Linked DNA regions of Salipiger sp. CCB-MM3. The protein of the gene in region 1 interacts with the protein of each later gene in a pairwise test. Links are inferred from orthologs where the notes say so. Each region holds a gene or a part of one and is shown on either strand. Other genes may lie near its edges. The genes, in order: AYJ57_RS16275 and phnG.

Region 1 (3,134 bases):
CACCGGCAGGGCGTTCTTGACGATGCCCAGAAACAGCGCCCCGAGAAGCGTGCCAAGGATCGTCCCCGCCCCCCCGGCGATGGAGATGCCGCCGATCACGCAGGCGGCGACCACCTCCAGCTCGAACCCGCCGGCGATGTCCACATAGGCCACCGAGTAGCGCGCCACCCAAAGATAGCCTGTCAGCCCGGCCAGCATGCCCGAGATGGTGAAGGCCATGAACTGCGTGCGGCCCACGTCGATTCCAGTGTAGACCGCCGCATGCGGGTTACCGCCCACGGCATAGAAGGCCCGGCCCAGCGGCGCGCGGGCGATGCCGATCAGAAACAGCGCGGTGACGGCGATGGCGATCCATGCGAGGACCGGCAGGCCCAGCAGGTTGGCCCGCGGAAAGCCGGTGAAGGCCGCGCTCATCTCATGCGCATTGACCCATGCACCGCCGGAGATGACGAAGATGATGCCGCGGTAGATGGTCATCGTGCCCAGCGTCACCACGATGGGCGGGATGTTCAGCTTCCACACGAGCAGCCCGTTGAACATGCCCATGAGAGCCCCCATGGCGAGCGCCAGCAGCAGGATCACCGCCACCGGCACGCCGGGATAGGCGGCGTTGAGCATGGCGCAGACCATCCCGGTGAGCGCGAGATTGGCGGCCACCGACAGGTCGATGCAGCGGGTGAGGATCACCACGGTCTGCCCCAGCGCCAGCAGGATCAGCGGCGAGGTGTCGGTGAAGACCCGCACAAGATTGCCCGGCGCCACAAAGGCCGGAAAGCGGCTGGCGATCAGCGCGAGCAGCGCAAGGATGGCCGCGCAAAGGATCGCTTCGCGGGATTTCAGGAAGGTCGTCATTCACAGGCTCCCTGGTCTGGCGCGGGTGGCAAGGGCGATTGGGGGCGGTTGGGGGCGCTGCCCCCTCTTCGCTGCGCGAATTCACCCCCGGCGTATTTGGAAAGAGAAGAAGCGGCATGGGCGGGCGCGCGGGTCATGGCTGCGCTCCGATCCCGGCGGCATGGCGGACGAGGTTTTCCGGGGTCAGCGCGTCGCCCTCCAGCTCGGCGGCAATGAGGCCCTCGCGCATGACGATGACGCGGTCGGACATGCCCAGCACCTCGGGGATTTCCGAGCTGACCATGATCACCGACAGGCCCTGCGCGGCAAGCTCGGCCATGAAGCCATGCACGGCGGCCTTGGAGCCGATGTCGATGCCCTTGGTGGGCTCGTCGAGGATGATCACCTTGGGCTGGGTCGCCAGCCATTTGGCGATCACCACCTTCTGCTGGTTGCCGCCCGAGAGGTTGCCGACGTCCTGATCCAGCGCGGCGGCGCGCAGATCGAGGCGTTCGGTATACTCGCGCGCGAGGGCAAATTCCTGCGACAGCCGCAAAAAGCCACGGCGCGAGGTCTGCGCCAGCGAGGGCAGCGTGACATTCTGGAAGATCGGCAGGCCGATGACGGCACCCTGCTTGCCGCGATCCTCGGGGACATAGACGATGCCATTCTCGACCGCCTCGGCGGGCGAGCGGATCACCCGCACCTGCCCGTCGATGCGCACCGCGCCCTTGCTGGGTCTGGTCACGCCAAACAGCGCCTGCATCACCTCGGAGCGCCCGGCCCCGACGAGCCCGTAAAAGCCGAGGATCTCGCCCCGGCGCAGGGTGAAATTGATCTCGTCGAACTCGGTGGGATGGGCGTAACCCACCACTTTCAGCACCTCATCGCCGACGTTATGGGCGCGCTGCGGAAAGATCTGATCCACCGAGCGGCCCACCATCAGGCGCACCAGTTCAGCCTCATCGACCTCGGAGATAAGACCCGAGCCCACGTGCTGCCCGTCGCGAAAGACCGTGTAGCGGTCGGCGATGCGGAAGATCTCGTCGAACTTGTGGGAGATGAAGAGGATCGCGCGGCCCTCGGCGCGCAGCCGCTCGACCAGTTCATAAAGCTCTTCGATCTCTTTGTGCGACAGCGCTGCGGTGGGCTCGTCCATGATGACCACGCGGGCGTCCACCGAGAGCGCACGGGCGATGGCCACGAGGTGTTTCGAGGCGATGCCAAGCTCGCGCAGCGGCATGTCGGGATCAAGATCGGCGTCGATGCGCGACAGGATCTCCTGCGCGGCCTTGCGCATCTTCGGCCAGTCGATCAGCCCGAAGCGGCCGCGCGGCGCATGGCCGATGAAGATGTTCTCGGCGACGGAAAGCTCGTCGAAGAGCACCGTCTCCTGATGGATCGCGGTGATCCCGGCGGCGGTGGCGTCCTGCGCTGTGGCGAAATGCACCGGCGCGCCGCCAAGGGTGATGGTGCCGCCATCGGGCTGATAGATGCCGGTGAGCGTTTTCACGATGGTCGATTTGCCCGCGCCATTCTCGCCCACCAGCGCGGTGACCTGACCGGGGTAGAGATCGAGCGTGACGCCGTCGAGCGCCTTCACGCCGGGAAATGTCTTGGTGATCCCCTCGAGCCGCAGCACGGGCGCGGCATCGGCCGACGCTGCTGCGACGGGCGGGGTGGTGAGGCTGACTTGCATCGAGGCCCCCGGGTTCATGGGTTTGGGTGCAACCCCGGCGCTGCGGCGCGCCGGGGCCAGACTCTGCGCCGGGTTCAGGCGCGGATCAGAAGATGCTCTTGAACTCGTCGATATTGCTGGCGTCGTAGACAAAGGGATCGGCCATGGCGCCCTCGTTGTTGTCATCGAGGGTCAGCGTGCCCATGCGGCCCATGGGGATCTCGGCACCCGGTGCTGCCTCGGCGTCGCCGGTGGCCAGCTCATAGGCGAGATAGGTGGCCGAATAGCCCAGATCGATCGGGTTCCAGATGGCAAAGCTTTTCGACGCGCCGCTCTCGATCGCGCCCGCCATCTCGGACGGCAGGCCAAGACCGGTGACATTCACCTGCCCCACTTTGCCCGCATCCTCGACCGCACGCGCGGCGGCAACGATGCCCACCGAGGTCGGCGCGATGATCGCGTCGAGGTCGGGATAGGTCTGCATCAGGCCCTGCGCCTCGCGATAGGATTTGTCGGCAAGATCGTCGCCATAGACCGTGGTGACCACCTCGATGCCCGGATAGTCGCCCATCACCTTGTTCATCTCGTCGATCCAGATGTTCTGGTTCGTCGATGTGGTGGTGGC
Region 2 (3,314 bases), on another replicon or contig:
AGTGCGGCAGCTTGATATGTTCGAGAAAGCCTGTCGCCTGAATATTGTCGGAATGGGCCAGAACAAACTCCTCGTCCTGCGCCGGAGCGCCGAGGTTCTCCTCGCCCAGTTCTTCCCAGCGCAGCGCCCGGTCGACCAGCGCCATCGAGATCGCCTTGCGCTCGGTCTGGCCGAAGACCAGCCCATAGCCGCGGGTAAATTGCGCCGGCTCGGTCTTCGATCCGGCGAACTGGTTGACCGTCTCGCATTCGGTGAGGGTCAGCTCGCCGATGCAGACCGAAAAGCCAAGCTCGGGCACCTCCATCTCGACCTCCACCGCGCCGATGCGCAGCTCGCCGACGAAGGGGTGGTTGCGGCCATAGCCGCGCTGGGTGGAATAGGCCATGCCGAGCACGAAGCCTTCGTCGCCGCGGGTCAGCGCCTGCAGGCGCAGCGGCCGGTCCGCCGGGTATTCCATCGGCGCGCGGGTCATATCGGAGGGCGTATCTTCTGAGCGAAGCTCGTCCTGTATCAGACCGTCTTTGTTCAGAAATTCCGTCACGCGCGGCGTCACCTCGCGGCGCGGTTCCGCCACGCGGGCCCGCGGCGGTTCGCCCTCGGCCTCCAGCGCGAAATCGAGCAGACGGTGGGTGTAGTCGAAGGTCGGCCCCAGCACCTGTCCGCCCGGCACGTCCTTGAAGGTCGCGCTGATGCGGCGGTCGCAGCGCATCTCGGTGGTGTTCACCGGTGCGGAATGTCCGAGCCGCGGCAGCGTGGTGCGGTAGGCGCGGACAAGAAAGATCGCCTCGATCAGATCGCCCCGCGCCTGTTTGATCGCCAGTGCCGCAAGGTCGGGGTCGTAGAGCGAGCCTTCGGCCATCACGCGGTTCACCGCCAGAGCCATCTGCTCGCGGATCTGCGGGATGCTCAGTTCGGGCACCGCCACATCGCCGCGCCGTTCTTCGGCCAGCCACTCATGCGCGGCGTCGATCGCGCGCTCGCCGCCTTTCACAGCAACATACATCAGAGCGCCTCCACTTTGGTGGTCCGCGGCAGCGCCGCCAGCTTGTCAGACGAGGTGAAGAAGCAATCCCAACCCAATGGGAAAAGGAGGTTATTCCGCTCAAACGCCGCCACTTCCGGCAGCGAAACCCTTGCCGATGTCTCGATGCCCGGCCCGGTCAGCCGCATGCCGTCGGCGCGCAGATCCGCGCATTCGACGATCAGAGTGACCGAGCGGTCGGGGTATTCGGCGCTGCCGATCCGGTAGCGGCCGAGCGGCTGCAGCGCGTCCCATGCCCCGAGCGCGACCATCGCCTCTTCGGCGGGCACCAGCGGCGCGCCGGTGTGGAAGGCGATCCAGCCCTTCAGCGCCTCGCTGTCGCAGCCCGGCGCAAGATAGAGCGGCGTTTCGCGGTCGCAGAGGGTCAGCAGCAGCACCGCCGCGGCAGTGGAGAGGCCCGGCGCCTCGGCGCCCGACACCTGCGTGATCCGCCCCGGCCGCGCCATGGCATCAAGCGCCGCGCGGAAAGCGCGCGCCGCCTCGACCGGGGCATCGGCAAATCCGCCTGTCAGAACATCAGCCTGCATCATTCGCCCCGCACCATGGTAAAGAAATCCACCTTCGTTGCCGCGGCCTTTGCCGCGCGCGCGTCCCGCCGCGCCGCTTCCTCGGTCGCCAGCGGCGTCAGGACCTGCGCCTGCATTTCGTCTGCGCGCGGCCCCTGCATCAGCGCATCCACCAGCGCGGCGCGCTCGGCATGGCTCCGGTCACGGCCCTGCACATGCGCATGGCCCACCTCGCCGCTGCCCAGCCGCAGCGCGCAGCGCGTCACCGTCATCTCGCCCATGTTGAACGGTGCGCCGGTGCCGCCCATGCGGCCCCGCACCATCACGCCGCCGGTCTCGGGCACGCGCAGCCAGTCGAAGCGGGGCAGCGCCGCCCCGTCCATCAGGGCCGCCAGCCGCTCCGCCGGGGCCCGCGCCAGCAGGCCCATCCAGCCCCGCCGCGCCTCGGTTTCCTGTTCGGGAGTTTCCATCTGGACATCTTTCCGATTTGTCTAGATAACTATACAACTAGACAAGTGATAGCCCCATCGCCCCGAGTCGGGCAAGAGGCCATCCCGTGAAGTTTCGGTGACAGAGGTCCGTTCATGCCCCGCTCCCCCGTCTGGCAAACCATCGCCACCACGCTTGAAGACGAGATCGCCCGCGGCCATTACCGCGCCGGAGACAAGCTGCCGACCGAGGCGGAACTTGCCACCCGCTTTGCGGTGAACCGCCACACCGTGCGCCATGCGCTTTCGGCGCTGGCCGAGCGTGGGCTCACCCATTCGCGGCGCGGTGCCGGGGTCTATGTGCGGGCGGCCCCGCTCGACTATCCAATCGGCGGCCATACGCGGTTCAGTCAGAATGTTCGCGCCTCGGGCCGCCTGCCCGACCGCCGCACGCTGCGCATGGAAATCCGTCCCGCAGATGCCGCCGAGGCCGAGGCTCTGCAGCTTTCCGCCGGCGCGCCGGTGCTGGTGCATGAGGGCATCTCGCTGGCGGGCGGCGCGCCAGTGGCGCATTTCATCTCTTATTTCCCGATCACCCGCCTGCCCGGCCTCGATGCGACGCTGCGCGAGACACGCTCGGTCACCGAGGCGCTGCGCCGCCACGGCATCGCCGATTACACCCGCGCCAGCACCCGCCTCACCGCCGAGGCCGCTTCGGCCACGCAGGCGCGCCATCTCAACCTGCGCGACGGCGAGCCGCTGCTGCGCTCGGTGGCGCTGAACCTCGGCCCGGACGGGATGCCGGTGGAACAGGGGCACACGTGGTTCGCCGGCGATCGCGTGGCCCTCACCGTCAGCCACGAAGAAACCGCCGCTCCACACAGCAGCGATGCGGCACCACGTCACGCCGGTGACACAGACATTAGGTAGGTCTTGCGAAAACCCCAGAGCAGGCACGGCGGGTGATTTGCATGACGACCTTTCTTCCCCCCTTGCGCCTCACCGGCGCAACTCTTCTCCGAGACGGCCGGATGCAGCGCCGATCTCTGGTCGTCGAGGACGGTCTGATCACCAAGGGCCCGCTGCCAGAGGTCGATCTGAGCGGATATCTCATCCTTCCCGGCATCATCGACCTGCATGGCGACACGTTCGAGCGCCATATCGCGCCGCGCCCCAGCGCCACCTTTCCGATCGACGCCGCGCTGCGCTCGACCGACCGCGAGGCGGCGAGCCATGGCATCACCACCGCGTGGTTGGCGCAATGCTGGAGCTGGGAAGGCGGCATGCGGGGGCCGGACTTCGCCGAAGAGATGATGGCCGCCATCGCCGCCTACCGCC

The links.
Region 2: the proteins of AYJ57_RS16275 (region 1) and phnG interact in binary tests that used the Escherichia coli proteins (3 or more experiments, as listed by UniProt). The link is inferred for Salipiger sp. CCB-MM3 from one-to-one orthologs.

What each region holds. Positions count from the first base shown.
Region 1 is NZ_CP014596.1:525,153-528,286, reverse strand. What follows is about bases 259-3,078. They hold AYJ57_RS16275 (sugar ABC transporter ATP-binding protein), read right to left. Parts: upstream 2,531-3,078; coding sequence 986-2,530; downstream 259-985. Other genes in these bases: rhaS (rhamnose ABC transporter substrate-binding protein), read right to left, coding at 2,616-3,078; AYJ57_RS16280 (ABC transporter permease), read right to left, coding at 259-852. Outside these bases: more of AYJ57_RS16280, read right to left, coding at 1-258; more of rhaS, read right to left, coding at 3,079-3,134. UniProt on the Escherichia coli protein: Part of the ABC transporter complex RbsABC involved in ribose import. Responsible for energy coupling to the transport system.
Region 2 is NZ_CP014595.1:647,901-651,214, forward strand. The notes cover bases 294-3,293. They hold phnG (phosphonate C-P lyase system protein PhnG), read right to left. Parts: upstream 2,019-3,293; coding sequence 1,569-2,018; downstream 294-1,568. Other genes in these bases: AYJ57_RS03175 (carbon-phosphorus lyase complex subunit PhnI), read right to left, coding at 294-1,003; phnH (phosphonate C-P lyase system protein PhnH), read right to left, coding at 1,003-1,569; phnF (phosphonate metabolism transcriptional regulator PhnF), read left to right, coding at 2,133-2,906; AYJ57_RS03195 (alpha-D-ribose 1-methylphosphonate 5-triphosphate diphosphatase), read left to right, coding at 2,948-3,293. In the rest of the region: more of AYJ57_RS03175, read right to left, coding at 1-293; more of AYJ57_RS03195, read left to right, coding at 3,294-3,314. UniProt on the Escherichia coli protein: Together with PhnH, PhnI and PhnL is required for the transfer of the ribose triphosphate moiety from ATP to methyl phosphonate.